Regions from separate parts of the Pseudomonas sp. WMBT8 genome, predicted to be linked through region 1. Evidence: predicted binding sites of a transcription regulator. Region 1 holds the regulator's gene; each other region holds the start of a gene.
What was found. The regulator FliA, encoded in region 1, starts transcription of late flagellar genes. The targets are predictions, from matches to a motif close to CTAAAGTTTNNNNNNNNNNNGCCGNTAA.
Positions count from the first base shown of each region.

Region 1 (10,710 bases):
TTGCCGCAGTGGATGCGCCGATCCAGCTGTGGGAAAGCCACAAGAAACTGCTGATGACCAAGCAGGAAGTGCGCGACGAGCACAAGGACCAGGAAGGTCGGCCGGAAGTGAAGCAGCGTATCCGGCAACTGCAACGCGACATGTCCCAGCGCAAGATGATGGCTTCGGTGCCGGATGCCGATGTGGTCATCACCAACCCGACCCACTACGCCGTGGCGCTCAAATACGACGCCGAGAAGGGCGGCGCGCCGCTGTTGCTGGCCAAGGGTAGCGACTTCACTGCCTTGAAAATCCGCGAAATCGCCCAGGCCAACGACATCCTGCTGTTGGAATCGCCGGCGCTGGCGCGTTCGATTTTCTATTCCACCGATCTCGATCACGAGATCCCGGCCGGGTTGTACCTGGCGGTGGCCCAGGTGCTGGCCTATGTCTACCAGATTCGCCAATACCGCGCGGGCAAGGGCAAACGCCCGGATCCGCTCAAGGACTTGCCGATTCCGCCGGATTTGCGGCGCGATTCTTGAGTCTTCTGCTGCCTCTTTCGACGTCATCGCGGGCCAGCCCGGCTCCCACATTTGATCGCATTCCAATGTGGGAGCCAGGCTGGCCCGCGATGGCGTCGGAACAGGTGTTTACCGTTCGTCCAACTCCCTTCCGACCTGTCAACTTTGACAGTAGCCAGCCCCCGTGCAGCGCGCTTTGATAGACCGGGAACAGGCACTGATTTGGGAGAAGGGCAATGGCAACGGGTACGGTGAAGTGGTTTACCGATTCAAAGGGCTTTGGATTCATCACGCAAGACGCTGGAGGAGAGGACCTGTTTGTGCACTTCTCGAGCATTCAAAGCAACGGCTTCAAGTCGCTGGCGGAGGGCCAGAAGGTGGAATATGAAGTTGTAGAGGGTCCGAAAGGCAAGCAGGCATCAAACGTGCGTCCACTCTGATGATCGTTCCCACGCGCCTGCGTGGGAACGATCTCGTCCCTGAAGCAAAAGTTGGAAGGCTTCTTGCAATACCGCCTTCAGGACGCCTCTCGGCGTCAAAAGTTTGCTTCAAGGTGACGAGGAATACCGGTGGATCGCTCTAATATGTTCAACACAGCCCGTGGCACTCTGACGGACCTCTCGCGAGGCAATCTGGGTGTGCCGTTGTTGCTGTTGGTCATGCTGGCAATGATGATGTTGCCGATGCCGCCGTTCCTGCTGGACGTGTTCTTCACCTTCAACATTGCCCTGTCTATCGTCGTGCTGCTGGTTTGCGTGTACGCGCTGCGGCCTTTGGACTTTGCGGTCTTCCCCACCATTTTGCTGGTTGCCACGCTGCTGCGCCTGGCCCTTAACGTGGCCTCCACGCGGGTGGTGATGCTGCACGGCCAGGACGGCCACGCCGCCGCCGGCAAGGTGATCCAGGCCTTCGGCGAGGTGGTGATCGGCGGTAACTACGTGGTCGGTATCGTGGTGTTCGCGATCCTGATGATCATCAACTTCGTGGTGGTGACCAAGGGCGCCGGGCGGATTTCCGAGGTCAGCGCGCGTTTTACCCTCGACGCCATGCCCGGCAAGCAAATGGCGATCGACGCCGACCTCAACGCCGGCCTGATCGACCAGAACCAGGCCAAGGCCCGCCGCTCGGAAGTGGCCCAGGAAGCCGAGTTCTATGGCTCCATGGACGGTGCCAGCAAGTTCGTGCGCGGCGACGCCATTGCCGGCCTGTTGATCCTGTTTATCAACCTGATCGGCGGCATGGCGGTCGGTATCTTCCAGCACGGCATGACCTTTGGCGATGCGGGCAAGGTTTACGCCCTGTTGACCATTGGTGACGGTTTGGTGGCGCAATTGCCATCACTGTTGTTATCGACAGCGGCGGCGATCATGGTCACCCGTGCGTCCGGCTCCGAAGACATGGGCAAGCAGATCAACCGCCAGATGTTCGCCTCACCCAAGGCCCTGGCCGTGGCGGCCGGCATCATGGCGATCATGGGCATTGTGCCGGGCATGCCGCATTTCTCGTTCCTGACCATGGCCGCGCTGGCCGCCGGCGGGGCGTACCTGTTCTGGAAAAAGCAGAACACCATCAAGGTCCAGGCCTTGAAAGAGGTGGAGCGCCAGCAAGACCTGCTGCCGTCGCCGGCCCGCGCCCAGGAAACCAAGGAGTTGGGCTGGGATGACGTGACCCCCATCGACATGATCGGCCTGGAAGTCGGCTACCGCCTGATCCCCCTGGTGGACCGCAACCAGGGCGGCCAGTTGCTGGCGCGGATCAAGGGCGTGCGCAAGAAGCTGTCCCAGGACCTGGGCTTTTTGATGCCCACCGTACATATCCGCGACAACCTCGACCTGGCCCCCAGTGCCTACCGCCTGACGCTGATGGGCGTGACCCTGGCCGAAGCCGAGATCTACCCCGACCGCGAACTGGCGATCAACCCCGGCCAGGTCTTCGGCACCCTCAGCGGCATAACCGCCAAAGATCCGGCTTTTGGCCTGGACGCGGTGTGGATCGAAGTCAGCCAGCGCAGCCAGGCGCAGTCCCTGGGCTACACCGTGGTCGATGCCAGCACGGTGGTGGCGACCCACCTCAACCAGATTCTGTACAAGCACTCCCACGAGCTGATTGGCCACGAAGAAGTCCAGCAACTCATGCAATTGCTGGCCAAGGCCTCGCCAAAGCTGGCCGAAGAGCTGGTGCCGGGGGTGTTGTCGCTGTCGCAACTGCTCAAGGTGCTGCAAGCGCTGTTGGCCGAACAGGTACCGGTGCGGGACATTCGCAGCATTGCCGAGGCTATCGCCAACAATGCCGCCAAGAGTCAAGATACTGCCGCGCTGGTGGCTGCGGTGCGCGTCGGTTTGTCGCGCGCCATCGTCCAAAGCATTGTAGGGCTTGACTCTGAGCTGCCTGTGATCACCTTGGAACCAAGGTTGGAACAAATATTGCTCAATAGTATCCAGAAGGCAGGGCAGGGCCAGGAAGAGGGCGTCCTGCTGGAGCCAAGCATGGCTGAAAAGCTGCAGCGTTCGTTGATTGACGCCGCACAGCGCCAGGAAATGCAGGGCCAACCGGTGATTCTGCTGGTGGCAGGCCCCGTCCGGGCGATGTTGTCGCGGTTTGGACGCCTGGCAGTACCGAATTTGCACGTTTTGGCTTACCAGGAAATTCCTGACAATAAGCAAGTGACTATCGTCGCGACAGTAGGGCCCAACGGCTGAGGTAGTGGGTTATGCAAGTAAAGCGTTTTTTCGCCGCCGATATGCGTCAGGCCATGAAGCTGGTTCGTGATGAACTGGGCGCCGACGCGGCTATTATCGGTAACCGTCGCATTGCCGGCGGTGTCGAGCTGACGGCTGCCCTGGATTACAAACCCCAGGCCTTGGCGCCGCGCGTGCCGAACATGGAACTCGAAGACGAGTTGCGCAAGACCGCCTCGCGTATTGTCTCGGCCCAGGCCGAGCTGAGCATGCGTGGCGACAGCGATGCGACCACCAATCGCCAATTGTTTGCCGGCCTGCCGCTGACGGCGGCCGAGCCACTCGTCGAACCGACTTTTGTCGAGCCGCCACGTCCCGCCGCGCCAGCACCGGCCGCTGCGGTCGACCAGCGCGTGTTCGACTCGATGCGTTTTGAACTCAATGGCCTGCGTGAACTGCTGGAAGTGCAGTTGGGCTCGCTGGCCTGGAACCAGTTGCAAGGCAGCAAGCCGCAACAGGCCAACCTCTGGCGCCGCCTGCAACGCATCGGCCTGTCCGGCCCGTTGTCGCGCGACTTGCTGGAACTGACCACCGGCATAGAAGAGCCTCGCCAGGCCTGGCGCATGTTGCTGGCGCACCTGGCGCGGATGATCCAGACCCCGGAAATCGAACCCCTTGAAGAAGGTGGCGTGATTGCCATGGTCGGCCCTGCCGGCATGGGCAAGACCACCACCCTGGCCAAGCTGGCCGCCCGTTATGTCCTCAAGTACGGCGCCCATAACATTGCGCTGGTGAGCATGGACAGCTACCGCATCGGTGCCCAGGAACAGCTCAAGACCCTGGGCCGGATCCTCAATGTGCCGGTGACCCATGTCGACCCGGGCCAGTCCCTGGCCAACGCCCTCGACCCGCTGCTGCGCAAGCGCGTGGTGCTGATCGATACCGCTGGCCTGCAAGCCAGCGACCCGGCATTGCGCATGCAACTGGAAAGCCTGGCCGGGCGCGGGATCAAGTCGAAAAATTACCTGGTACTTGCAACAACCAGCCAGAAACAGGTTCTGACTGCTGCGTACCACAGCTACAAACGTTGTGGGCTGGCCGGTTGCATCCTGACTAAGCTGGATGAAACCGCAAGCCTGGGCGAAGTGTTGAGCCTTGCCATCAGCCATGAATTACCGGTCGCCTACCTGACCGACGGGCCGCGGATCCCGGATGACTTGCATCTGCCGCGCCGTCATCAGTTGGTCAGCCGCGCGGTCAGTGTGCAAATGCAGGACGAACCCAGTGAAGAGGCGATGGCGGATATGTTCGCCGACCTCTATCACAACCCAGCCAAGCGGGTCGGCTGAACGGCAACATGCAACACAGTGCAATGTACCTACATCGATGGTCTGCTACCGCGGCCACCCTATGTAGCCTGCGGCTAAGCAAGACAAGGTAAAGAAAGAACATGGGCAGCATGCATCCCGTACAGGTGATCGCGGTGACCGGCGGCAAAGGTGGCGTCGGGAAAACTAACGTGTCAGTGAATTTGTCCCTGGCCCTGGCAGAGCTTGGCCGCCGCGTCATGCTGCTGGATGCCGACCTGGGCCTGGCGAACGTTGACGTTCTGCTGGGACTGACGCCCAAACATACCCTGGCCGATGTCATTGAAGGCCGCTGTGAGCTGCGCGACGTGCTGTTGCAGGGGCCTGGGGGGATTCGCATCGTCCCGGCCGCCTCCGGCACCCAGAGCATGGTGCATCTGAGCCCGGCGCAGCACGCCGGCCTGATCCAGGCCTTCAGTGATATCGGCGACAACCTCGACGTGCTGGTGATCGACACTGCCGCCGGGATCGGCGAGTCCGTGGTCAGCTTCGTGCGCGCCGCGCAAGAAGTATTGCTGGTGGTCTGCGACGAACCCACCTCGATCACCGACGCCTACGCCCTGATCAAACTGCTCAACCGCGACTACGGCATGAACCGCTTCCGCGTGCTTGCCAACATGGCCCAGAGCCCGCAAGAAGGGCGCAACCTGTTCGCCAAGTTGACCAAGGTCACGGATCGCTTCCTCGATGTCGCCTTACAATACGTCGGCGCAGTTCCCTATGACGAGTGTGTGCGCAAGGCTGTGCAAAAGCAGCGTGCAGTCTATGAAGCGTTCCCTCGTTCGAAATGCGCGTTGGCGTTCAAGGCAATTGCTCAGAAGGTCGATACCTGGCCACTGCCCGCCAATCCCCGGGGGCATCTGGAGTTTTTCGTCGAGCGATTGGTGCATCAGACGAGTGCGGGACCGGTGCTATGACAGCCAGCGGCTACAACCTTTACAAAAAATCAGCGCGTGACAGCCAGGGCGAATTGATCGAGCGCTATGCGCCCCTGGTCAAGCGCATTGCCTACCACCTGCTGGCACGCCTGCCCGCCAGTGTCCAGGTCGAAGACCTGATCCAGGCGGGGATGATCGGCCTGCTCGAAGTGTCGACCAAGTACGACGCGAGCAAGGGTGCGAGTTTCGAGACGTATGCGGGTATCCGTATCCGTGGCGCGATGCTCGATGAAGTGCGTAAAGGTGATTGGGCGCCGCGTTCGGTCCACCGCAATACCCGGATGGTGAGTGACGCAATTCGCTCAATTGAAGCAAAAACCGGTCGCGACGCTAAAGATCACGAAGTTGCGGCCGAACTCCAATTGAGTCTCGACGATTACTACGGGATTTTGAACGATACCTTGGGCAGCCGCCTGTTCAGTTTCGACGACCTGCTGCAGGACGGCGAACATGAAGGGCTGCACGAGGATGGCGCGAGCGCTCACCAGGAGCCTTCACGCGACCTGGAAGATGAACGCTTCCAGGGCGCCCTGGCAGAGGCGATTGCCAATCTGCCGGAACGTGAGCGGCTGGTGTTGGCGCTGTACTACGACGAAGAGCTGAACCTCAAGGAAATCGGTGAGGTCCTGGGGGTCAGCGAATCGCGGGTCAGCCAGCTACATAGCCAATGCGCGGCCCGCTTGCGGGGGCGTTTGGGAGAGTGGCGAGCGCGCTGACAGGCAGTGTGGGGACAGTGCGAACGATAACCGCCACGGCGCAAGCCCGGCGGGAGCGGCCCGTGATGTGCCCCAGCAGTCCTTTTTGTGTAATGCCTGTTGAATGATATGGCGCGCCCAGGTGCTGGACGCGTTTAAGACTGCTTGGAGGTCGAATTGGACAAGAACATGAAAATCCTCATCGTTGATGACTTCTCAACGATGCGGCGGATCATAAAAAACCTGTTGCGTGACCTTGGGTTCACTAACACGGTCGAGGCGGATGACGGTATTACGGCGATTCCGATCCTCAACAGCGGGAGCATCGACTTTCTGGTAACCGACTGGAACATGCCTGGCATGACCGGTATCGATCTGCTGCGCCACGTGCGCGCTGATGAAAAGCTGCGCAGCCTGCCTGTGCTGATGGTGACCGCTGAAGCCAAGCGTGAACAGATCATCGAAGCCGCCCAGGCCGGGGTCAACGGCTACGTGGTCAAGCCATTCACTGCACTGGCCTTGAAAGAGAAGATTGAAAAAATCTTCGAACGCATCGGTCATTGATGCTGCCACGGGGGAGCTATGGAGCATAAAGAATCATCGCAGGCCGACTTTGAGTCGACCCTGAAAAAACATGCTCACCAACTCGTCGAAAGCCTGGAAAAAGGCCAGTTCGGCGACGCAGTGCAGTTGATCCATGAGCTCAACCAGACCCGCGACCGCGGCCTGTATCAGGAAGTGGGCAAGCTCACCCGTGAGTTGCACAGTGCGATCGTCAATTTCCAGATCGACCCGCACATGCCCCAGGCCGAGGAAATCTCGCAGATCACCGATGCCACCGAACGCCTGTCCTACGTGGTCAGGCTGACTGAGGCGGCAGCCAATCGCACCATGGACCTGGTGGAAAACGCCACGCCCCTGGTGAACGGCATGGCCAATGAGGCCAAGGCGTTGAGCGCTGACTGGGGGCGCTTCATGCGGCGCGAAGTGGGTGCTGAAGAATTTCGCGAGCTGGCGCGCCGGGTCGAGGGTTTCCTGTCACGCAGCGAGCAGGAAAACCGCACGGTTTCCAGCAACCTCAATGACATCCTGCTGGCCCAGGACTACCAGGACCTGACCGGCCAGGTGATCAAGCGCGTGACCCTGCTGGTCACCGAAGTGGAAAGCAACCTGCTCAAACTGGTGCTGATGGCCGGTCAGGTCGACCGTTTTGCCGGCATCGAACACGACCGCGAAGCGATCCTCTCGGAAAAAGATCCACAAAAACACCTCGCCAAGGGTGAAGGTCCGCAGATTCATGCCGATAAACGTGAAGACGTTATGTCAGGTCAAGATGACGTAGACGATTTGCTGTCCAGTTTAGGCTTCTAAGGAGCACGCAATATGAGCTTCGGCGCCGATGAAGAAATCCTTCAGGATTTCCTTGTAGAGGCCGGCGAAATTCTAGAGCAGTTGTCCGAGCAACTGGTCGAGCTGGAAAGCCGACCGGATGATGCGAACCTGCTCAATGCAATTTTTCGCGGTTTTCACACTGTAAAAGGGGGCGCCGGCTTCCTCCAGCTCCATGAGCTGGTGGAGTGCTGCCACATCGCCGAAAACGTGTTCGACATCCTGCGCAAGGGTGAGCGTCACGTTGATTCGGAATTGATGGACGTGATCCTCGAAGCCCTGGACGCGGTCAACGGCATGTTCAATGAAGTGCGCGAACGCGCACCGATTACGGCTGCCACCCCGGAACTGCTGGCCGCCCTGGCGCGCCTGGCAGAGCCTGCCGCTGTATCTGCCGCCCCGGTGGTTGAGGCGGCGCCTGAGCCGGTGGCTGAACCCGACGTTACCGACAGCGAATTCGAACAACTGCTGGACTCCCTCAATGCCGTCAAGGCCGAGGCACAAGCACCGGCAGCGGCTGCGCCGGCCATGGTGCCGACCAGCGAAGACATCACCGACGCCGAGTTCGAGTCATTGCTCGACCAGTTGCACGGCAAGGGCCAGTTCGCCCCGGACGCCGTGGCAGCCACACCGGCGCCTGTGGAGCCGGCAGCGCCAGCGGCCAGCACCGACATTACCGACGACGAATTTGAAGCACTGCTGGATCAGTTGCACGGCAAAGGCTCGTTTGCCGCCGATGCCCTGCCGGCAGTCGCTGCGGCGGTTGCACCTGCCGCTGCCACGCCTGCCGCTGCCACGCCTGCTGCTGCGGCACCGGCGGCGGATGGCCTGATCACCGACCATGAATTTGAATCCCTGCTCGACGAATTGCACGGCAAGGGCAAGTTCTCCGAAGTAGCGCCTGGCGCCGCAGCCACCGCGACCGCCACCGCAGCGGTGGCCAAGCCGGCACCCGCTGCCGCCAAGGCTGCTGCACCGGCTGCGGCCCGTGCCGCCGCCCCGGCGCCAGCCCGCGCGCCGGCAGTTGCCGAGAAAGCCCCGGCCAGTGAAGCCGAAACCACCGTGCGGGTCGATACCGCGCGCCTGGACGACATCATGAACATGGTCGGCGAACTGGTGCTGGTGCGTAACCGCCTGGTGCGCCTGGGCCTGAACAGCGGCGACGAAGCCATGCAAAAGGCCGTGTCGAACCTCGACGTGGTCACTGCCGACCTGCAGACCGCGGTGATGAAGACGCGCATGCAGCCGATCAAGAAGGTTTTCGGGCGCTTCCCGCGCCTGGTCCGTGACTTGGCCCGGCAGTTGAAGAAAGAGATCGCCCTGGAACTGGTGGGCGAAGAAACCGACCTCGACAAAAACCTTGTCGAGGCCCTGGCCGACCCGCTGGTCCACTTGGTGCGCAACGCGGTCGACCACGGTGTGGAAACCCCCGAAGAGCGCGAAGCCAGCGGCAAGCCGCGCCTGGGCAAAGTGATCCTGGCCGCCGAACAGGAAGGCGACCATATCCTGCTGTCGATCACCGATGACGGCAAAGGCATGGACTCCAATATCCTGCGCGGTATCGCGGTCAAGCGCGGCGTCATGGACAAGGACGCCGCCGACCGCCTCACCGACACTGAGTGCTACAACCTGATTTTTGCCCCGGGCTTCTCGACCAAGACCGAGATTTCCGACGTGTCCGGCCGTGGCGTGGGCATGGACGTGGTGAAGACCAAGATCAGCCAGCTCAACGGCTCGATCAATATCTACTCGACCAAGGGCCAGGGCTCGAAGATCGTCATCAAGGTGCCGTTGACCCTGGCGATCATGCCGACCCTGATGGTGATGCTGGGCAACCAGGCGTTCGCCTTCCCGCTGGTCAACGTCAACGAAATCTTCCACCTCGACCTGTCGCGCACCAATGTGGTCGATGGCCAGGAAGTGGTGATTGTGCGGGACAAGGCCCTGCCGCTGTTCTACCTCAAGCGTTGGCTGGTGGCGTCCGCCGCTCATGAAGAACAGCGCGAAGGCCACGTGGTGATCCTGTCCGTGGGCACCCAGCGTATCGGCTTTGTCGTCGATCAACTGGTTGGCCAGGAAGAAGTGGTCATCAAGCCATTGGGCAAGATGCTGCAAGGAACGCCAGGCATGTCGGGTGCGACCATTACCGGTGACGGTCGGATCGCGCTGATTCTCGATGTTCCGAGCATGCTCAAGCGTTACGCCGCACGGCGTATTTGATTCGGCCCGGGCAGGGCGGTTGTCCCTCGCCCGGCCTAACGGAGTGGTTATGGTAGTCAAGGTTCTGGTGGTGGACGATTCGGGTTTCTTCCGCCGCCGCGTCTCGGAAATTCTTTCAGCGGATTCCAACATCCAGGTGGTCGGAACGGCCACCAACGGCAAAGAGGCGATTGATCAGGCCCTGGCATTGAAGCCGGACGTGATCACCATGGACTACGAGATGCCGATGATGGATGGCATCACCGCCGTGCGCCACATCATGCAGCGTTGCCCGACCCCGGTCTTGATGTTCTCGTCGCTGACCCACGAAGGCGCCCGAGTGACCCTCGACGCGCTGGACGCTGGCGCCGTGGACTTCCTGCCGAAGAATTTCGAAGACATCTCGCGCAACCCGGAAAAGGTCAAGCAGATGCTCTGCGAGAAGGTGCACAGCATCTCGCGCAGCAACCGCAGCAGCTTCCGCGCGCCGGTGGCTCCCGCCCCGGTAGCGGCGCCGGCACCGACCAGCAGCAGTTTCGGGCGCCCGGCCCCAGCCCCGGTGGCACGGCCTGCCGTGGCCCCGGCGCGCACAGCGGCGCCGAGTCCGGCGTCGCCTGCGCCCAAACGCAAGGCCTACAAACTGGTGGCGATCGGGACCTCCACCGGCGGCCCGGTGGCCTTGCAGCGGGTCTTGACCCAGTTGCCGGCCAACTTCCCCGCGCCCATCGTGCTCATCCAGCACATGCCCGCCGCATTCACCAAGGCCTTTGCCGAGCGCCTGGACAAGCTGTGCCGCATCAGCGTCAAGGAAGCCGAAGACGGCGACATTCTGCGTCCGGGCCTGGCGTTGCTGGCCCCAGGTGGCAAGCAAATGATGGTCGACGGTCGCGGCGCGGTGAAAATCCTGCCGGGTGACGAGCGTCTGAACTACAAGCCGTGCG
Region 1 is NZ_CP188096.1:4,384,103-4,394,812, reverse strand. It holds gene flhB (flagellar biosynthesis protein FlhB) at 1-524, shown strand, start outside; gene ACO77H_RS19830 (cold-shock protein) at 740-943, shown strand; gene flhA (flagellar biosynthesis protein FlhA) at 1,088-3,202, shown strand; gene flhF (flagellar biosynthesis protein FlhF) at 3,214-4,530, shown strand; gene fleN (flagellar synthesis regulator FleN) at 4,632-5,465, shown strand; gene fliA (RNA polymerase sigma factor FliA) at 5,462-6,202, shown strand; gene ACO77H_RS19805 (chemotaxis response regulator CheY) at 6,371-6,745, shown strand; gene ACO77H_RS19800 (protein phosphatase CheZ) at 6,764-7,552, shown strand; gene ACO77H_RS19795 (chemotaxis protein CheA) at 7,565-9,790, shown strand; gene ACO77H_RS19790 (protein-glutamate methylesterase/protein-glutamine glutaminase) at 9,840-10,710, shown strand, end outside.

Region 2 (10,710 bases), 1.8 Mb from region 1:
CCTTCCACAGTGGCAACTGCGTTGCCGAGCGCAGCGTGTTCAACCTGCACAATCCGCAGCCACTGCGGTGGGAAACCTACGTGGAGTCGTTCCGCCAGGCAGGTCATGCGTTCGAATTGGTAAGCGTGGCGGATTGGCAACACCAGCTAGGTGAAGTGGGTCGCGAGAATGCCCTGTTTGGCGTGCTCGGGTTTTACCTCAATGGGCTGGGAGAAGACATTGGCGATATCTCGATGATTCGCCACGAGAACGCACGCTATGGCGTCGAGCAGATGGGCATGCAATACCCCGAAAAAGCACCCGCGCTGTTACGCAGAGGGTGCCAGTACCTCAATGCCATCGGCTTTCTGTGACACCGCCACCAGGGAAAAACTTATGAGACAGCTGCAACCCGATACGTTGATCCAAAACCCCGTGGGCAGGCCTGTGGTGTCATCTGTGGCGATTGCCTGCAGCGCCGTCAACCTGTGGGGGGTCGTGGGTCGCTTCGCAGGCTTTGACGCGTTCATCCCTGCCCTGGCAGGTATCACGATGATCGGCAGCGGTGTGGGATCGCTGCGCAAGAAATGCTTCCACGACGGCAATGTGGTCGTGGAACAGCTCAATAGCCACGATGCGCAGGCGATGCACATGACCTGGACGACGATCTATAACACCTTGGGCGTGGCCCGGCTGTGGGCCGCAATGAGCGTTGAGTCGCTGGGGGAGAATCAGGCGCGGGCGACCTGGACCATCATCGCCGAACCCGTTGATGCCAGCGACAAAGAGGGATTTGAACAATTCATCCAGGCCTTCGCCGACAGTGCACTGGATAACGTGCGCCGACTGCTTGGCTGAAAAAAATGGCGCAGTGCATTGCTGCACTGCGCCACATTGACTGGCAGGGTGATCAGATCTTGAAACTGTCGACCAGTTGCTTCAAGCGATTGGCTTGTTGTGACAGCGCGTCACAGTCTTTCAAGGTCTCGTTGAGGTTGGCCACACCTTGTTGGTTCAGCAGGTTGATCTGGTTGATATCAACATTGAGCGTCTCCACCACGGCGGTCTGCTCCTCGGTGGCAGCGGCCACCGACTGGTTCATGCCGTCGATCTCGACGATACGCTGGGTCACGCTGATCAAGCGTTCACCGGCCTGGTTGGCAACCTCGACGCTTTCTTCGCTGGACACCTGGCTGGCATTCATCGTGGTCACGGCTTCGCGTGAGCCGATCTGCAACGAGGTGATCATCTTGTGGATCTCCTCTGCCGACTCCTGGGTACGGTGGGCCAGGTTGCGCACTTCGTCAGCCACCACGGCAAAACCACGGCCGGCTTCACCAGCACGGGCGGCTTCAATAGCGGCGTTGAGGGCCAGCAGGTTGGTTTGCTGGGAGATGCCTTTGATCACATCGAGGATATGGCCAATGTTGTCGGTACTGGCATTCAAGGTTTCGATCTGCGTACAGGACAGGCTGATCTTCTGCGACAACTCGGACATCGCCAGGATGGTTTTCTCTACGACCTGGCGACCGTCATCGGCTTGCTCGCTGGCGCCACTGGCGTGTTGCGAGGCGTCAGCGGCGTTACGGGCGATTTCCTGGGTGGCGGCACCCAGTTCGTTAATGGCCGCGGCAACGCTGTTGGTACGGGCGCTCTGCTCGTCAGAACCGATGATCGAGGCGTTGGACGATGCCATCACGCGCTGGGAAAGATCGTGTACATGCCTGGTCGCCGAGGACACTTCGCTGATCGAGGCATGGATACGCTCGACAAACTGGTTGAACGCACCACCCAGCTCACCGAATTCATCTTTGCTTTCCACGACCAGGCGGCGGGTCAGGTCGCCCTCGCCCTGGGCAATGTCTTGCATGGCGCGACCCATGGTGGTCAGCGGGCGCATCAGCACCTGGATCAACAGGCTCAGCAATACGGCAATTGCAGTGACGGCAATGAACATTGCGATCAAGGCGGAGGTGCGGAACTTACTTAGGGGGGCGTAGGCTTTGTCTTTATCGATCGACAGCCCTATGTACCAGTCCGCACCAGGCAAGCCGCTGATCGGGGTGAAGGACAGGATGCGGTCCTGGCCATTGAGGACCACATCCTGGTTGATCTTCTCAATACGGACGGTGCTGCCCGGATAGATATCCTTGAGGTTTTTCATTACCTGTTCTTGGTCAGGACTGACAATCACCTGCCCATCGCCGCTGACCAGGAACGCGTGGCCAATCCCGCCGAAGTCCACCGAGTTGATGATCTTCACCAAGGTTTGCAGGCTCAAGTCGCCACCCACTACACCCAGCAGCTCACCATTTTTCTTGACCGGCATCGCGATGGTGACGATCAAACCACCGACGGCGGCCATATAAGGCGGGGTCAGCATGGGTTTGTCGGCAGCGACCGCTTGCTTGTACCAAGGGCGCTGACGCGGATCGTAGCCATCAGGCATTTTCGCGTCAGGACGCTGGGTGAAGACACCGTTGGTTGAACCGACGTAGGTGAACTGGAAGTTCGAGGTGAACGCCGGTTGATCAACCAGGCCGGGGAGGTCGGCATTGCTGCCTTGGTGAGCAACGTTCTGCGCAAGGTTCTCCAGGACCAGCACCCGGCCACTGAGCCAGTTCTGCACACTGCTGGCAGTCAGGTCACCCGACTGCTGGATAGATGACTCCAGGTTTTGCCTGATGGTATTGCGCTGCAGGTAGTCGTTGTACAACGTAAACAGCGCGAAGGCCAAAACCACGACGCCTGACGCGGCCAACAGAATTTTATGACTGAACTTGAGATTCATTTCATCGACTTCTTTTTGCCAAAAGGGGGTGAGCGTGCCGAATGCAACGTTCCATGTACGGTATAGGCGGACTCTACGACCGCTCTATTTCGGTGCACGCATGGCTCATCAGGCTTTCGGCCAAGGCTGGATAAATCTTAGGAATTTGTGGGATACATCTTCTTTTTATGTAAGAAGCCGACAGGCGGTCAGGATTGGACACTTAGGTCCCCAGAACGACAAAACCCCCGTCTGCGCTAGCAGACGGGGGTTTCGGAATTCAATCTTGACGATGACCTACTCTCACATGGGGAAACCCCACACTACCATCGGCGATGCATCGTTTCACTGCTGAGTTCGGGATGGGATCAGGTGGTTCCAATGCTCTATGGTCGTCAAGAAATTCTGTGTACCAGAGCGTTGCGCTAGCAACGGTCCGGTGAAATTCATGGACTTCTACATAAACAAAACCCCTGTCTGCGTTAGCAAACAGGGGTTTTGGAATTTAATCTTGACGATGACCTACTCTCACATGGGGAAACCCCACACTACCATCGGCGATGCATCGTTTCACTGCTGAGTTCGGGATGGGATCAGGTGGTTCCAATGCTCTATGGTCGTCAAGAAATTCGGGTACTGAGTCGCGGCAAGTGCCTCGCTTCAGCAAATTGGGTATGTGACAGCTTTCGGTGTTTTGTGAGATTCGAACTTTCGGTTCATTTCGTCTTCACACACCGCAATCTGATGCTCTTTCGAGAAACAAATTGCTTGGGTGTTATATGGTCAAGCCTCACGGGCAATTAGTATTGGTTAGCTCAACGCCTCACAGCGCTTACACACCCAACCTATCAACGTCGTAGTCTTCGACGGCCCTTCAGGGAACTCAAGGTTCCAGTGAGATCTCATCTTGAGGCTAGTTTCCCGCTTAGATGCTTTCAGCGGTTATCTATTCCGAACATAGCTACCCGGCAATGCCACTGGCGTGACAACCGGAACACCAGAGGTTCGTCCACTCCGGTCCTCTCGTACTAGGAGCAGCCCCTCTCAAATCTCAAACGTCCACGGCAGATAGGGACCGAACTGTCTCACGACGTTCTAAACCCAGCTCGCGTACCACTTTAAATGGCGAACAGCCATACCCTTGGGACCGGCTTCAGCCCCAGGATGTGATGAGCCGACATCGAGGTGCCAAACACCGCCGTCGATATGAACTCTTGGGCGGTATCAGCCTGTTATCCCCGGAGTACCTTTTATCCGTTGAGCGATGGCCCTTCCATACAGAACCACCGGATCACTAAGACCTACTTTCGTACCTGCTCGACGTGTCTGTCTCGCAGTCAAGCGCGCTTTTGCCTTTATACTCTACGACCGATTTCCGACCGGTCTGAGCGCACCTTCGTACTCCTCCGTTACTCTTTAGGAGGAGACCGCCCCAGTCAAACTACCCACCATACACTGTCCTCGATCCGGATAACGGACCTGAGTTAGAACCTCAAAGTTGCCAGGGTGGTATTTCAAGGTTGGCTCCACGCGAACTGGCGTCCACGCTTCAAAGCCTCCCACCTATCCTACACAAGCAAATTCAAAGTCCAGTGCAAAGCTATAGTAAAGGTTCACGGGGTCTTTCCGTCTAGCCGCGGATACACTGCATCTTCACAGCGATTTCAATTTCACTGAGTCTCGGGTGGAGACAGCGCCGCCATCGTTACGCCATTCGTGCAGGTCGGAACTTACCCGACAAGGAATTTCGCTACCTTAGGACCGTTATAGTTACGGCCGCCGTTTACCGGGGCTTCGATCAAGAGCTTCGCGTTAGCTAACCCCATCAATTAACCTTCCGGCACCGGGCAGGCGTCACACCCTATACGTCCACTTTCGTGTTTGCAGAGTGCTGTGTTTTTAATAAACAGTCGCAGCGGCCTGGTATCTTCGACCGGCATGAGCTTACGGAGCAAGTCCTTCACCCTCACCGGCGCACCTTCTCCCGAAGTTACGGTGCCATTTTGCCTAGTTCCTTCACCCGAGTTCTCTCAAGCGCCTTGGTATTCTCTACCCAACCACCTGTGTCGGTTTGGGGTACGGTTCCTGGTTACCTGAAGCTTAGAAGCTTTTCTTGGAAGCATGGCATCAACCACTTCGTCACCCAAAGGGTAACTCGTCATCAGCTCTCGGCCTTAGAATCCCGGATTTACCTAAGATTCCAGCCTACCACCTTAAACTTGGACAACCAACGCCAAGCTGGCCTAGCCTTCTCCGTCCCTCCATCGCAATAACCAGAAGTACAGGAATATTAACCTGTTTTCCATCGACTACGCTTTTCAGCCTCGCCTTAGGGACCGACTAACCCTGCGTCGATTAACGTTGCGCAGGAAACCTTGGTCTTTCGGCGTGGGTGTTTTTCACACCCATTGTCGTTACTCATGTCAGCATTCGCACTTCTGATACCTCCAGCAAGCTTCTCAACTCACCTTCACAGGCTTACAGAACGCTCCTCTACCGCATCACCCGAGGGTGATACCCGTAGCTTCGGTGTATGGTTTGAGCCCCGTTACATCTTCCGCGCAGGCCGACTCGACTAGTGAGCTATTACGCTTTCTTTAAAGGGTGGCTGCTTCTAAGCCAACCTCCTAGCTGTCTAAGCCTTCCCACATCGTTTCCCACTTAACCATAACTTTGGGACCTTAGCTGACGGTCTGGGTTGTTTCCCTTTTCACGACGGACGTTAGCACCCGCCGTGTGTCTCCCATGCTCGGCACTTGTAGGTATTCGGAGTTTGCATCGGTTTGGTAAGTCGGGATGACCCCCTAGCCGAAACAGTGCTCTACCCCCTACAGTGATACATGAGGCGCTACCTAAATAGCTTTCGAGGAGAACCAGCTATCTCCGAGCTTGATTAGCCTTTCACTCCGATCCACAGGTCATCCGCTAACTTTTCAACGGTAGTCGGTTCGGTCCTCCAGTTAGTGTTACCCAACCTTCAACCTGCCCATGGATAGATCGCCCGGTTTCGGGTCTATTCCCAGCGACTAGACGCCCTATTAAGACTCGCTTTCGCTACGCCTCCCCTATTCGGTTAAGCTCGCCACTGAAAATAAGTCGCTGACCCATTATACAAAAGGTACGCAGTCACCCAACAAAGTGGGCTCCCACTGCTTGTACGCATACGGTTTCAGGATCTATTTCACTCCCCTCTCCGGGGTTCTTTTCGCCTTTCCCTCACGGTACTAGTTCACTATCGGTCAGTCAGTAGTATTTAGCCTTGGAGGATGGTCCCCCCATATTCAGACAAAGTTTCTCGTGCTCCGTCCTACTCGATTTCATGACTAAGAGATTTTCGCGTACAGGGCTATCACCCACTATGGCCGCACTTTCCAGAGCGTTCCGCTAATCTCAAAGCCACTTAAGGGCTAGTCCCCGTTCGCTCGCCACTACTAAGGGAATCTCGGTTGATTTCTTTTCCTCAGGGTACTTAGATGTTTCAGTTCCCCTGGTTCGCCTCTTAAGCCTATGTATTCAGCTTAAGATAACCATCTTATGATGGCTGGGTTCCCCCATTCAGACATCTCCGGATCAAAGTCTGTTTGCCGACTCCCCGAAGCTTTTCGCAGGCTACCACGTCTTTCATCGCCTCTGACTGCCAAGGCATCCACCGTATGCGCTTCTTCACTTGACCATATAACCCCAAGCAATCTGGTTATACTGTGAAGACGACATTCGCCGAAAATTCGATAATACTCAATTTGAGTAACTCACAAATTTTACCTTAGCCTGATCCGTTACCAGTGAAAGTAACGTTCAGTCTATCTTTCTATCACATACCCAAATTTTTAAAGAACGAACTAGTCAAAGACTAGAAATCAACATTCACCATCACAATGATGGAATGCTCATTTCTAAGCTTTATACAAACAGAAGCAGTAGTGGTGGAGCCAAACGGGATCGAACCGTTGACCTCCTGCGTGCAAGGCAGGCGCTCTCCCAGCTGAGCTATGGCCCCGTATTTCTACAGGCGTTTCCCACACAAAATTGGTGGGTCTGGGCAGATTCGAACTGCCGACCTCACCCTTATCAGGGGTGCGCTCTAACCAACTGAGCTACAGACCCAATTTCGGGCTGCTTCTTTTCGTCTTCTTCAATGAATCAAGCAATTCGTGTGGGAACTTATGGAGCAGCTGATGTCGTCGATTAAGGAGGTGATCCAGCCGCAGGTTCCCCTACGGCTACCTTGTTACGACTTCACCCCAGTCATGAATCACACCGTGGTAACCGTCCTCCCGAAGGTTAGACTAGCTACTTCTGGTGCAACCCACTCCCATGGTGTGACGGGCGGTGTGTACAAGGCCCGGGAACGTATTCACCGCGACATTCTGATTCGCGATTACTAGCGATTCCGACTTCACGCAGTCGAGTTGCAGACTGCGATCCGGACTACGATCGGTTTTGTGGGATTAGCTCCACCTCGCGGCTTGGCAACCCTCTGTACCGACCATTGTAGCACGTGTGTAGCCCAGGCCGTAAGGGCCATGATGACTTGACGTCATCCCCACCTTCCTCCGGTTTGTCACCGGCAGTCTCCTTAGAGTGCCCACCATAACGTGCTGGTAACTAAGGACAAGGGTTGCGCTCGTTACGGGACTTAACCCAACATCTCACGACACGAGCTGACGACAGCCATGCAGCACCTGTCTCAATGTTCCCGAAGGCACCAATCTATCTCTAGAAAGTTCATTGGATGTCAAGGCCTGGTAAGGTTCTTCGCGTTGCTTCGAATTAAACCACATGCTCCACCGCTTGTGCGGGCCCCCGTCAATTCATTTGAGTTTTAACCTTGCGGCCGTACTCCCCAGGCGGTCAACTTAATGCGTTAGCTGCGCCACTAAGAGCTCAAGGCTCCCAACGGCTAGTTGACATCGTTTACGGCGTGGACTACCAGGGTATCTAATCCTGTTTGCTCCCCACGCTTTCGCACCTCAGTGTCAGTATCAGTCCAGGTGGTCGCCTTCGCCACTGGTGTTCCTTCCTATATCTACGCATTTCACCGCTACACAGGAAATTCCACCACCCTCTACCATACTCTAGTCAGTCAGTTTTGAATGCAGTTCCCAGGTTGAGCCCGGGGATTTCACATCCAACTTAACTAACCACCTACGCGCGCTTTACGCCCAGTAATTCCGATTAACGCTTGCACCCTCTGTATTACCGCGGCTGCTGGCACAGAGTTAGCCGGTGCTTATTCTGTCGGTAACGTCAAAATTGCAGAGTATTAATCTACAACCCTTCCTCCCAACTTAAAGTGCTTTACAATCCGAAGACCTTCTTCACACACGCGGCATGGCTGGATCAGGCTTTCGCCCATTGTCCAATATTCCCCACTGCTGCCTCCCGTAGGAGTCTGGACCGTGTCTCAGTTCCAGTGTGACTGATCATCCTCTCAGACCAGTTACGGATCGTCGCCTTGGTGAGCCATTACCCCACCAACTAGCTAATCCGACCTAGGCTCATCTGATAGCGCAAGGCCCGAAGGTCCCCTGCTTTCTCCCGTGGGACGTATGCGGTATTAGCGTCCGTTTCCGAACGTTATCCCCCACTACCAGGCAGATTCCTAGGCATTACTCACCCGTCCGCCGCTCTCAAGAGAAGCAAGCTTCTCTCTACCGCTCGACTTGCATGTGTTAGGCCTGCCGCCAGCGTTCAATCTGAGCCATGATCAAACTCTTCAGTTCAAACATCTTTGGGTTTTTAAGAAACCCTAAACTTGGCTCAGCAATCGTTGGTTACATCTTTGATTTCTCGCGGAGTAACTTGTGATGCTGATAATCTTGTTGACTATCAGTCTGACTCCACAAGCACCCACACGAATTGCTTGATTCAGTTGTTAAAGAGCGGTTGGTTAAGATCTTTCGTCTCAACCGAGGCGCGCATTCTACAGCAGCCTCATTTGCTGTCAAGTGATTATTTTCAGAAGTTTCGAGATTTTCCTCAACAACTTCAACCACTTGCGCCTTCGATCTCTCGTCAGCGGGAGGCGAATTCTACAGCGTTACACGCTGCTGTCAACACCTCTTTTTCAACTTCCTTTTGGCTTCGATGAACTGAAGCAACCTACTGCCGAAAACTACATAACTCTTTGTTTACCAAGGAGTTTTCCGTTTCGACTGCGCCGGAAGTGGGGCGAATTATAGACTTCCAGAATCTGCCGTCAACCCTTGATTTTGCTTTTCTATCAATTAGTTACGATCGATTAAAAAACAATCAACTCCTGCCATGCAGAACCCCTTCTATATAGAAGACACACCTCATATAACTCCCGCCGCCTTTAAAGCCGCCACATGAGCCGCTCCCAACCCCAGCACCTGGCTGAGTATTTGAGCCGTATGCTCGCCCAGGAGCGGTGGCGCACTGCGATACTCCACGGGCGTCTTGGACAGCCTAATAGGGCTCCCCACCTGCGGCACCTTGCCCGCCAACGGGTGCGGCAACTCTATAGCCAACCCACGCGCCTGCACCTGCGGATCGGCAAACACCTGCGCCAGGTCATTGATCGGCCCACACGGCACACCTACCTGCTCCAGCTGGGCCACCCACTCGGCCGTGGTCTTGAACACCGTTGCCTGGCGAATCAATGGAATGAGCACCGCCCGATTGGCCACCCGCAGCTTATTAGTAGCAAACCGTGGATCATCAGCCCACTGCGGCTGCCCGGCGACCTGGGCAAACTTGCGGAACTGGCCGTCATTACCCACGGTCAGGATGAAATCGCCATCTGCCGTGGGAAAGTCCTGATACGGCACGATATTCGGATGCGCATTACCCAGCCGCTTGGGCGCTACCCCCGTCGTCAGGTAATTCATCGCCTGGTTGGCCAGGCAGGCAACCTGAACATCCAGCAACGCCATATCAATATGCTGGCCGCCGCCATCATGGTCGCGGTGCGCCATGGCCGCCAGAATCGCCACGGCTGAGTAAAGTCCGGTCAAAATATCGGTCAGGGCTACACCTACCTTGACCGGGCCTTCGCCCTCATCACCCTCGGGACGCCCCGTCAGGCTCATCAAACCGCCCAGGCCCTGAATCATGAAGTCATAGCCAGCGCGCGCCGCATACGGCCCAGTCTGGCCAAAACCCGTGATAGAGCAATAGATCAGCTGCGGATTGAGCTCCTTGAGCGACTCATAGTCCAGGCCATACGCCGCCAAGCCGCCCACCTTGAAGTTCTCGATCAAGATATCCGACTTCGCCGCCAGGTCCCGGACCAGCTTCTGCCCCTCCGGCCGCGTGAAGTCGATAGTCACCGACTCCTTATTACGATTGGCCGATAAGTAGTAGGACGCCTCACTGGTGTTTTCACCATAGGCATCCTTGAGGAAGGGCGGGCCCCAGGCGCGGGTATCGTCACCACTGCCAGGTCGTTCGACCTTGATCACCTCAGCGCCGAGATCAGCAAGAATCTGCCCGGCCCAAGGCCCCGCCAGCACCCGTGACAAATCCAGCACCCGCAGATGCGATAGCGCGCCCATGGTCACACTCCTATTAATAGAACGCCTGGATACCGGTCTGGGCGCGCCCGAGGATGAGCGCATGGACGTCATGCGTGCCTTCGTAGGTATTCACCACTTCCAGGTTGACCAGGTGCCGGGCAATCCCGAACTCATCGGAGATGCCATTGCCACCGAGCATGTCGCGAGCCATGCGGGCGATATCCAGGGACTTGCCGCAGGAGTTGCGCTTCATTATCGAAGTGATCTCCACCGCGGCCGTTCCCTCATCCTTCATCCGCCCCAGGCGCAGACAGCCTTGCAAGGCGAGGGTGATCTCGGTCTGCATATCAGCGAGCTTTTTCTGGATCAACTGCGTGGCGGCCAGTGGGCGCCCGAACTGTTGACGATCCAGGGTGTATTGGCGCGCCGTGTGCCAGCAGAACTCCGCAGCCCCCAAGGCCCCCCATGAAATGCCGTAGCGGG
Region 2 is NZ_CP188096.1:115,567-126,276, reverse strand. It holds gene ACO77H_RS00605 (amino acid adenylation domain-containing protein) at 1-353, shown strand, start outside; gene ACO77H_RS00600 (SRPBCC family protein) at 376-837, shown strand; gene ACO77H_RS00595 (methyl-accepting chemotaxis protein) at 890-2,770, opposite strand; rRNA gene rrf (5S ribosomal RNA) at 3,034-3,149, opposite strand; rRNA gene rrf (5S ribosomal RNA) at 3,259-3,374, opposite strand; rRNA gene ACO77H_RS00580 (23S ribosomal RNA) at 3,529-6,422, opposite strand; tRNA gene ACO77H_RS00575 (tRNA-Ala) at 6,671-6,746, opposite strand; tRNA gene ACO77H_RS00570 (tRNA-Ile) at 6,777-6,853, opposite strand; rRNA gene ACO77H_RS00565 (16S ribosomal RNA) at 6,936-8,472, opposite strand; gene ACO77H_RS00560 (CaiB/BaiF CoA transferase family protein) at 9,046-10,266, opposite strand; gene ACO77H_RS00555 (acyl-CoA dehydrogenase) at 10,280-10,710, opposite strand, start outside.
Region 2: a site for FliA is predicted at 2,884-2,911, ahead of ACO77H_RS00595 (methyl-accepting chemotaxis protein). Genes of this name have one in related genera too.

Region 3 (10,710 bases), 1.5 Mb from region 1:
AGCCAGTCGCGGCTGGCCTGGAAGAAGGCCTGGCGGTCTGCCAGGTCTGGCTGGCAGCGCTGGCCATCGGCGGTCCAGCCAATGCCTTCGGGCGACAGCAGCAGGTGCAGGTCGTAGTGGCGGGCCAGCAGCGCCTCATCGAGCCATGCCGGGGCATCGCCAAACAGGGTCAGGCTCCAGAGCTTGTTGGTCAGCAAGTGGGTGTCGAGGATCAACAGTTGCGGCTGCCGGGCGCGGCCGGCATCTTCCCAGGCCAGTTGGCCACGGGCGATGTCCGGGATGTCGGCCAGGGTCGTGTCACGCTGGTAATGGTCGATGAAATAGCGCACATATTCGCCCACCAGCACCGCGCCGAAATGCGCTTGCAGCTGCTCGGCCAGCCAGCTCTTACCGCTGGACTCGGGGCCTGCCATCACCAGCACCTTCATGTGCGCAACGCCGGGTCGGCGCGCCATTCGCGCCAGCCTTGCACGGCAATCACGGTGAACAAGGCGTAGAGCGCGGCTGTCAGGTACAGCCCTTTGTAGACAAACAGGCCGACAAAAATCACATCGACCACAATCCACAGCGCCCAACATTGCACGCGTTTTTGCGCCATCCACATCTGCGCCACCAGGCTGAAACCGGTCAGGGCGGCATCCAGCCACGGTTGCGCGGCATCGGTCCAGTGGGCCATGGCGGCGCCCAGCAACAGGCTGCCCACGGCGCCAATGGTCAGGCTCAGGAGGATGGCCTGGCCGCCAAGACGGGTGACCTGGCGCCCTTGCTTGACCTCGCCGGCGCGGGTCCACTGCCACCAACCGTAGACTTGCAGGCCGGCGTAGACCACTTGCAGCAGCATGTCCGAATACAGCTTCACTTCGAAGAACACCCAGGTGTACAGCAGCACCATGACCAGGCCGATCGGCCAGCACCATGGGTTCTGCTTGACCGTCAGCCAGACGGCAATCACCCCCAGCGCGGCGGCAAACAGTTCAAGCCCGGACATGGGATTCCTTGGAAGAGTCGAAGAGGAGGGCGATTGTACCCAACCTCCCAGGCAAATGCAGAACCCCTGTAGGCGCTGGCAAGCCAGCCCCTACACAGTGGGCGTTAGACCTTGAACTGGCGCAGCAGGCCGTTGAGCTCTTCGCTCAAGTCCTTCAGGTGCACGCTGGCCACACTCGACTGCTGGGCTGCCAGCGCAGTGCTGTGGGACAGGCCGGCAGCCTGGGTCACGTTCTGGTTGATGTCTTCCACCACATGGGCCTGTTGCAGGGTTGCGCTGGCAATCGAGGCGTTGAGGCCGTTGAGGTTGCGCAGGGCCTGGCCGATGGCATTCAGGCTGGCGCCCGCCTGGCCGGCTTGTTCGATGGTCAATTGCGAGGCCTGGTGGCTGTCGCTGATCACCTTGACTGCCGCTTCGGAATGCCCTTGCAGGCGTTCGATCATGCTCTGGATTTCGGCGGTGGACTTTTGCGTACGCTGGGCCAGCAGGCGCACCTCATCGGCAACCACGGCAAAACCACGGCCCTGTTCGCCAGCGCGGGCGGCTTCGATGGCGGCGTTGAGGGCCAGCAGGTTGGTCTGGTCGGCAATCGAGCGAATCACCTCCAGCACCCCGCCAATCTGCGTGCTTTCGGTGGACAGGGTGCGGATCACTTCCACCGCCTGGCTGATGGTGCCGGACAGCGCGTCGATCTGTTGCAGGCTGCCGTCGATATTGACCTGGCCCTGTTCGGCCTGGGTCTGGGCATCGCGCATTTCGCTGGCGGCGTGTTCGGCATTCTTGGCCACGTCCTGCACGCCGTAAGTCACTTCGTTAATAGCGGTGGCCACCAACTCCATCTGCTGGGACTGCTGCTGGCTGCGGTCATGGGCCTGGCTGGCGTTGCTGCCCAGTTCGGCGGACGACTGGCCCAGGGCATTGGCGCACACCTGCAACTGGCTGACCACCTGGCGCAGCTTGGCAGTGAAGGTGTTGAAGTGCCGCGACAGTTGCGTGACCTCGTCCTGGCCATGGGTGTCAAGGCTGCGGGTCAGGTCGCTTTCACCGCTGGCGATGTTGGCCATGGCATGCACCGCTTCTTGCAGCGGGCGCACGATGCTGCGGGCAATCAGCACCACCAGCAGGGCCATGATCAGCGCAATGCCCAGGCCGATCAGCGAGGCTTCCCACACCTGGCCACGGAACTGTGCCTGCACATCATCTACATAGACGCCGGAGCCGATGATCCAGCCCCAGGGTTCGAACAACTGGATATAAGAGGTCTTGGCCACGGGCTCAGCCGCGCCAGGTTTCGGCCAACGGTAATCGACCATGCCGGCGCCCTTGGCCTTGGCCAGGGTGACGAATTCGTTGAACACCGCAAAACCGTCCGGATCACGGATGGCCGAGAGGTTCTGGCCGTCAAGCTTGGGGTTGGCCGGGTGCATGATCATCACCGGCGTCAGGTCATTGATCCAGAAATAGTCATCCTGGTCATAGCGCAGCCCGCGCACCACGCTCAGGGCTTGCTTCTGCGCGGCTTCGCGGGTCAGTACGCCGGTGGTTTCGAGGCTGTGATAAAAATTCAGAATCCCGCTGGCGGTCTGTACCACATGCTGGGTCTGCTGGCTCTTGGCCTGGTAGAGGTCGTCGTGGATCTGCTTGAGCATCAGCAAACCCAGGGTCAGCAACATCAACACGGCGACTATCAGGATCATCCAGAGGCGCCGGCTGATCGACATATTGCGCAAACTATTCATAGTCTTGTCACTCCGCGTTCTTATAATTTTCGGTGCTGCGTTGATCAGCCAGTGATAACGCGAAGCGAAATCCGGGCTTGTCTGATAGGCTTTCGGCCCGGAATCAAAAAACCTGAGTGCTGCCTGATTTTTCACAGAATTTTTGCAGTTCAGCCTTGATCCTGCGCGCGGCCTTGCAGCGTGCTCATCGTTAGTGAACACCTAGAAAATATCAACGAGGCATGCCGTCGCATGACCTTTTGGGGGAATAATGGATCTTTGGACCGCCTTTCAGGCACTGATACTTGGCATTGTCGAAGGGCTGACGGAGTTCTTGCCGATCTCCAGTACCGGGCACCAGATTATCGTCGCCGATTTGCTCGACTTCGGTGGCGAACGCGCCATGGCGTTCAACATCATCATTCAACTGGGCGCCATCCTGGCGGTGGTCTGGGAGTTCCGGCGCAAGATCCTTGACGTGGTGACCGGCCTGCCGACCCAGCGCAACGCCCAGCGCTTTACCATCAACCTGCTGATCGCCTTCCTGCCGGCGGTGGTGCTGGGGGTGATTTTTGCCGACCTGATCCACGAATACCTGTTCAACCCGATCACCGTGGCCACTGCGCTGGTGATCGGTGGGGTGATCATGTTGTGGGCCGAGCGCCGCGAGCATGTCATCCATGCCGAAACCGTCGATGACATCACCTGGAAAGACGCCTTGAAAGTCGGCTTTGCCCAGTGCCTGGCGATGATTCCGGGCACGTCGCGTTCCGGTTCGACCATCATCGGCGGCCTGCTGTTCGGCCTGTCGCGCAAGACGGCGACCGAGTTCTCGTTCTTCCTGGCAATGCCAACCATGGTCGGCGCGGCGGTGTATTCGGGCTACAAGTACCGTGAGCTGTTCCAGCCTGCGGACCTGCCGGTGTTCGCCCTCGGCTTTGTGGTCTCGTTCATCTTCGCAATGATTGCGGTGCGCGGTCTGCTCAAGTTCATCGCCAGCCACAGCTACGCGGTGTTTGCCTGGTACCGCATTGCGTTCGGCTTGCTGATCCTGGCCACCTGGCAGTTCGGCTGGATTGACTGGGCGGCGGCCAAGGCGTGATGACCATCCAGCATCCGCGCTTCAAGGCCCTGGTGTTTGTGCTGTTGTGTGCCGTGCCGTTGTTTGGCGCGGCACTGCTGGCGTATCGCGGGGTGTCGCTGATCCCGCTGGCGGCCTATGGGCTGGTCAGTGTGGTGACGTTTTGCTTGTACTGGAGCGACAAGCGCAAGGCCCAGAGCGACAGCTGGCGCACCCCGGAAAAGATCCTGCACGCGATGGAGCTGGCCGGTGGTTGGCCCGGTGCGTTGGTCGCACAGCAGGTGTTTCGCCACAAGACGCGCAAGGTGTCGTATCAGGTGGTGTTCTGGTTGATCGTGGTGCTGCACCAAGTGTTCTGGATCGATCAGTTGTTTCTGGGTGGCACGCTGCTGGCGGTCTTCTAGCTGTGTGGGGCTTGGGAGCGAAGCTGCGCTCCCACAGGGGTATGTGCATGTCTCGATGATCAAGCTGTGTGCAAGACGACCTGGACTGGCTTACTCGTCCAGCCTCAGGCCGATCTGCGTACGCTTGGGCAGTTTGCTCACCACCAACTGGTGGGAGCGCTGCAGCAAACCGCGCAACTCCTCGCCGCCCAGCGGGTAGGGCAGTTGCATGATGATCCACTGCGCGCGTGCCAGGTACGGCGCCGGGTGGATGCCCGGGCGGTCCACGTGGCCGAGGAACAGCTCCTTGTCGACCTTGAACGCCAGGGAGTCACCCCGCAGGTTCTGCAACGCGAACATCTTGTTGCCGGCAATCGAGAACACCCGCACTCCACCCCATTTGTAATCCTCGCGCGCACCGGGCAGGCCCAGGCAGAACTGGGCGACGTCGTCTTCGGTCATGATCCGGGTGTTCATAGCAGGCGATCTCCGCAATTGTTGAAGGCGTGGGCCAAAAAGTCGATCCAGGCGCGCACCGCTGGGGATACGCCGCGTCGGTGCGGGTACACCGCTTGCAGCCAGCCGCCAGGCAGTGACCATTCGGGTAGCAATTGCACCAGCTGGCCGGTTTCCAACTCCTGCTCGCAGTACATCATCGGCAGCACGGTGAAACCCAGGCCGGCGAGGGCGCTGGCCTTGCGCACCAGGAAGTCGTCGATGCCCAGGCGTGCCTCCATGGCCAGGTCGGTGGCATTACCGGCAGGGTCGAGCATGCGCAGGTGGACCATGCGGTCGGCTTCCAGGGCGCCCAATACCGGCAGGTGCTTGAGGTCGGCCGGGGTGTTGATCTGATGGCCACGCACAAACTCGGGGCTGGCGACCATGGCCGTCTGCGCCTGACGCAGGCGGCGGGTCACCAGCAGCGGGTCTTCGTCCCCCAGTTCGCGCACGCGCAGGGCCACGTCCACGCCCTCGGCTACCAGGTCGACGCGGCGATTGATCAGCATCATCTCCAATTGCACCAGCGGGTGGGCTGCGAGAAATTGCGCCACCACCGTCGGCAGGATTTCGTGGGCCAGGCCCACCGGGCAACTGACGCGCAGGCGGCCACGGGGCTCGCTGGACATGTTGGCCACGGCTTCGTCGGCCATTTCCGCTTCCAGCAGCATCGCCTGGCAATGCCCCAGGTAGCGTTCGCCGACGGCGGTCAGGGTCAGTTGCCGGGTGGTGCGCTGCAACAGGCGGGCGCCGAGGCGTTCCTCCAGTTCGGCAATGCGCCGTGACAGCCGCGACTTGGGGATCCCCAGCAGCCGGCCAGCGGCCGCGAAGCCACCGGCTTCCACCACCTTGGCGAAATAGTAGAGGTCATTGAGGTCTTGCATGTTGGGCCTATTGTCCTGTCAGTGGGACGAACTATCGCATTTTAACCGGCTAATCGGCTATTGGATTGATCTGTAGGATTCTCTCCATCAGATCGCCCGGTGGCGGTCCTCACTTGGAGATCCCACATGAAACTCTTGCATATCGATTCCAGCATCCTCGGCGACAACTCGGTATCCCGTCAGTTGAGCCGCGAAGTGGTCAAGGCCTGGCAAGCGGCCGAGCCGGGTGTGGAAGTCACCTACCGCGACTTGGCCAGCGAAGGGATCAACCATTTTTCCGGGATCACCCTGGGCGCCCTGGGCACCGCTGCCGAACTGCGTGATGCGGTGCAGAAGCACGAAGCCGACCTGAGCGCCTCGACCCTGGCCGAGTTCCTGGCGGCCGACGCGGTGGTCATCGCCGCGCCGATGTACAACTTCACCATCCCCACCCAACTCAAGGCCTGGATCGACCGCATTGCTGTTGCCGGCCAGACGTTCCGCTACACCGAAGCCGGCCCCCAAGGCCTGTGCGGCAACAAGAAAGTCATCGTGGTCTCCACCGCCGGTGGTCTGCACGTGGGCCAGCCGACCGGTGTGGCGCACGAGGACTACTTGAAGGTGCTGCTGGGCTTCTTCGGCATTACCGACGTTGAGTTCGTACGTGCCCACGGCCTGGCCTATGGTGACGAAGCACGCAGCAAGGCGCTGAACGACGCCAATGCGCAGATCAGCGAGCAACTGTTCGTCGCTGCGTAGGAGATTTCACCGCGGCTCGCTATCAATCTGATTCGAGGCGCCTAAACTCTGTATTCTGCTGACCTGAAAACCAGCGGATTACGGAGTTTTTTGTTTTGGGTGGGCGAATCTGGCGCAGGTTATGCAACACAGGGCCATACCGCCCACTCGCAGGCGTCACGCAGCACAGGTGGACATCCCCATGATGCGTCTTTGTGCAGTCTTGCTGGTTTCCCTGTTCGGCGGCCTCGTTCCAGTGCACGCCGCCGTGGCCCCGCACCCCCATTGGAGCGTGGGCTATCACCGCATGAGCTTTCTCGACCCGCTGGATTCGCAGCCGATGAAAGCCATCGCCTTTTATCCGTCCACCGGCCGCGAATATATCAGCCAGGTGGGCGCCTATCGCGTCGCCGCCACCGAGGATGCCAAGGTCGCCATTGGCCGCTTCCCGCTGTTGATGTTGTCCCATGGCAACACCGGCACGCCCCTGGCCTTGCACGATTTGGCGACGTCGCTGGCGCGCAAGGGGTTTGTGGTGGTGGCGGTGCTGCATCCTGGCGACAACTACAAGGACCACAGCCGCCTGGGCACCTTGAGCAACCTGTATGGCCGCCCGATCCAGATTTCGGCAGCGATTAGCGCCACCTTGGGCGACCCAATGCTGTCGCCGTTCGTCAATGTCGACCAGGTGGGCGTGATCGGCTATTCGGCAGGCGGCGAGACGGCGCTGATCCTGGCCGGGGCCAAGCCGGATTTCGAGCGTTTGCGCCGCTATTGCATGGAACGCCCCGAAGACCGTGACGCTTGCACGACCAAGGGCGAGCTGGTGGTCGACCGCGATGACCTGCAACCCCAGGCCGACTCCCGGATCCATGCGTTGATGCTCATGGCCCCGCTGAGCCTGATGTTTGGTCGGCACACCCTGGGCGACGTGCATGTGCCGGTGCTGCTGTATAGCGGCGACGGTGACAAGCTGGTAGCCGTGGATAAAAACGCCGCCGCCCTGGCGCGCAAGCTGCCGCAGCCGCCGGATTTCAAGCTGTTGGCCGGGGCCGGGCACTTTATCTTCATGGCCCCTTGCGATGATGAGCAGTTGGCGCTGATGCCGGCGCTGTGTACGGATGCCGATGGGGTGGACCGCGAGGGCATTCACCGTGACCTGATTTCCGAGGCCGGGCGTTTTTTCGGGCGCACCCTTGGCCAGCACTCGCGGGCCGGCCTACAGACCGCCGATCAATAGGCCCGGCGCATCAGCAGCAGGGTCAGGCCCAGGCCTGTGACGGACAGTAGCGCCGCGCCAAAGAAAATCCACGAGTAGCCCAGGTTCAACGCCACCGCGCCCATCAACGGCCCGGCAATCGCCAGCGCCAGGTCAAAAAACACCGCATAGGCACTCAGACCCGCGCCCCGGCTGCTGTTGGGCACCTGTTTGATAGCTTCGACGCCCAATGCCGGGTACACCAGGGACAGGCCAAAGCCGGTGAGGCCGGCGCCGACCAGGGCGATGGCGGGAGAGGGTGCGAGCCATAGCAGGGCCAGGCCGAGGGTTTCCAGGGTCATGCAGGCAATCGCTGCGCGAAACCCGCCAAAGCGGTTGATGCTGGAGATAAACAGCAGGCGCGAGAGGATAAAGCAGATGCCAAACACCGTCAGGCACCAGGCGGCGCCGGTCCAGCCGCGGCTCAGGTAGAACAGGGTAATGAAGGTGGTCAGGGTGCCGTAGCCAATGGATGCCAGGCACAGGCTGGCGCCAAACGGCGCAATCCGCCCGAACACCGCCCAGAACGGCAGGCGCTCGCCGCGCACCACCGGCACCGAGGGCTTTTTGCGAATCAGCACCAGGCCCAGCCCGGCCAGCACCGCCAGCGCGATACCGAGGCTGTTGTAGCCATATTGCGCAACCATCACCACACCCAGCGGCGCACCAATGGCGATAGCGCCGTAGGACGCGATGCCGTTCCAGGAGATCGAGCGGGCGGTGTGTTCGGCGCCGACCTGGCCCATGCACCAACTGATAGTGCCGACACCGATCAGGCCCTGGGCCACGCCCAGCAGCACGCGGCCGACAATCAGAATTCCCAGGCTTAGATTGGGCAGGCTTTGCAGCGCAGTGGCGAGCAGGGTCAAGACGCCGCTGAGCAGGATGCCGCTCAAGCCGAGCACAATCGCGCGCTTGGTGCCGACGTTGTCCGACATGCGCCCGGCCATGGGCCGGCTGAGGAGGGTGGCCAGGTACTGCGAACCGATGGTGATGCCCGCCACTACCGCACTGAAGCCCAGTTGTTCATGGACGTAGCCGGGAATCACCGCAATCGGCAGGCCGATGCAGATAAACGCGATAAAGGTATAGAAGACGATGGAGACGATCTGCAGGGTGATCGACAGGGAGCTGGGGGCGGCAGGCATGGAGGCTCATTCGCGGTAGGGCGGTGAGCGCATCATGGCAAGGGCTGGGGAGAAAAGGAAGCAGGCTAACAATCATCGGCTGGACGCTCCGTTGGTCGAGCCTGGAAATGCAAAAAGCCCCGTCACTGCTGACGGGGCTTTTACTTGCAGCGTGTAGCCAGCCGCTATTGGCTGCCCTTAAAACACCACGCCCTGGCTACGCAGGTAGTCGTCATAGGTGCCGCTGAAGTCGATCACGCCGCTTGGGCTCAGCTCGATGATGCGAGTGGCCAGGGACGATACGAACTCACGGTCGTGGCTGACGAAGATCAGCGTGCCCGGGTAGTTCTCCAGCGCCAGGTTCAGCGCCTCGATGGATTCCATGTCCAAGTGGTTGGTCGGTTCATCCATGACCAGCACGTTGGGCTTTTGCAGGATCAGCTTGCCGAACAGCATGCGACCTTGCTCACCACCGGAGATGACCTTGACCGACTTGAGGATCTCGTCGTTGGAGAACAGCATGCGGCCGAGGGTGCCGCGGATCACTTGTTCGCCCTGGGCCCACTGGCCCATCCAGTCGAACAAGGTGACGTCGTCTTCGAAGTCGTGGGCATGGTCCTGGGCGTAGTAACCCAGCTCAGCCGCGTCGGTCCACTTCACGCTGCCGGCGTCCGGGGTCAGTTCGTTGACCAGGGTGCGCAGCAGGGTGGTCTTGCCGATACCGTTCGGGCCGATGATCGCCACGCGCTCGCCCGCTTCAACCTGGAAGCTGAAGTCCTTGAACAGGGTCTTGCCGTCAAAGCCCTTGGCCATGCGCTCGACGATGACCGCCTGGCGATGCAGCTTCTTGGTCTGCTCGAAGCGGATGAACGGGCTCACACGGCTCGAAGGCTTGACCTCGGCCAGCTGGATCTTGTCGATCGCCTTGGCGCGGGAAGTGGCCTGCTTGGCTTTCGAGGCGTTGGCCGAGAAACGGCTGACGAACGATTGCAGTTCGGAGATCTGCGCTTTCTTCTTGGCGTTGTCCGACAGCAACTGCTCGCGGGACTGGGTGGCCACGGTCATGTACTCATCGTAGTTGCCCGGGAACAGGCGCAGCTCGCCGTAGTCCAGGTCAGCCATGTGGGTGCACACGCTGTTCAGGAAGTGACGGTCGTGAGAGATGATGATCATCAGGCTGTTACGCTGGGTCAGGACGTTTTCCAGCCAGCGGATGGTGTTGATGTCCAGGTGGTTCGTCGGTTCGTCGAGCAGCAGCACTTCCGGATCCGAGAACAGCGCCTGGGCCAGCAGTACGCGCAGCTTCCAGCCTGGGGACACTTCGCTCATCGGGCCGAAGTGCTGCTCGATGCCGATACCCAGGCCCAGCAGCAGTTCACCGGCACGGGATTCGGCGGTGTAGCCGTCCATTTCGGCGAACTCGGTTTCCAGCTCGGCCACGGCCATGCCGTCTTCTTCGCTCATTTCCGGCAGCGAGTAGATGCGATCGCGCTCGGCCTTGACCTTCCACAGCTCTTCGTGACCCATGATCACGGTGTCGATCACGTTGAATTCTTCGTAGGCGAACTGATCCTGGCGCAGCTTACCCAGGCGCACGTTCGGTTCCAGCATGACCTGGCCGCCGGACGGGTCGAGGTCGCCACCGAGGATTTTCATGAAGGTCGACTTGCCGCAACCGTTGGCACCGATCAAACCATAACGGTTACCGGCGCCGAACTTGACCGAGACGTTCTCAAACAGCGGCTTGGCGCCGAACTGCATGGTGATGTTAGCTGTGGAGATCAATTACTTTACCTATCAATAGCTTGGGGTGCGCTTATTTGGGCTGGGACCCATTCGGAGCCCGGGCCAACGGGCATGCGTCAACAGCGACATCAAGGCGTGAAGCCCAGTCGCCGAGCAGAAAATATGGGGTGCATGTTGGAATTTGGCGCGCATTGTCGCATATGTGAGGCGCGAGTTATATGACAGGCAGGCTTGTCCGGCGCCAAGAAGTGCGGCGCGGGTCTGTTCTGGCGGGAAATTCTACAAAATTCATCGAGTTGTATCGAAATTG
Region 3 is NZ_CP188096.1:2,913,879-2,924,588, forward strand. It holds gene ACO77H_RS13695 (AAA family ATPase) at 1-428, opposite strand, end outside; gene pnuC (nicotinamide riboside transporter PnuC) at 425-988, opposite strand; gene ACO77H_RS13705 (methyl-accepting chemotaxis protein) at 1,093-2,727, opposite strand; gene ACO77H_RS13710 (undecaprenyl-diphosphate phosphatase) at 2,978-3,808, shown strand; gene ACO77H_RS13715 (DUF1294 domain-containing protein) at 3,808-4,191, shown strand; gene ACO77H_RS13720 (MmcQ/YjbR family DNA-binding protein) at 4,282-4,632, opposite strand; gene ACO77H_RS13725 (LysR substrate-binding domain-containing protein) at 4,644-5,552, opposite strand; gene ACO77H_RS13730 (FMN-dependent NADH-azoreductase) at 5,679-6,290, shown strand; gene ACO77H_RS13735 (alpha/beta hydrolase family protein) at 6,472-7,509, shown strand; gene ACO77H_RS13740 (MFS transporter) at 7,503-8,675, opposite strand; gene ACO77H_RS13745 (ABC-F family ATPase) at 8,853-10,439, opposite strand.
Region 3: a site for FliA is predicted at 2,817-2,844, ahead of ACO77H_RS13705 (methyl-accepting chemotaxis protein). Genes of this name have one in related genera too.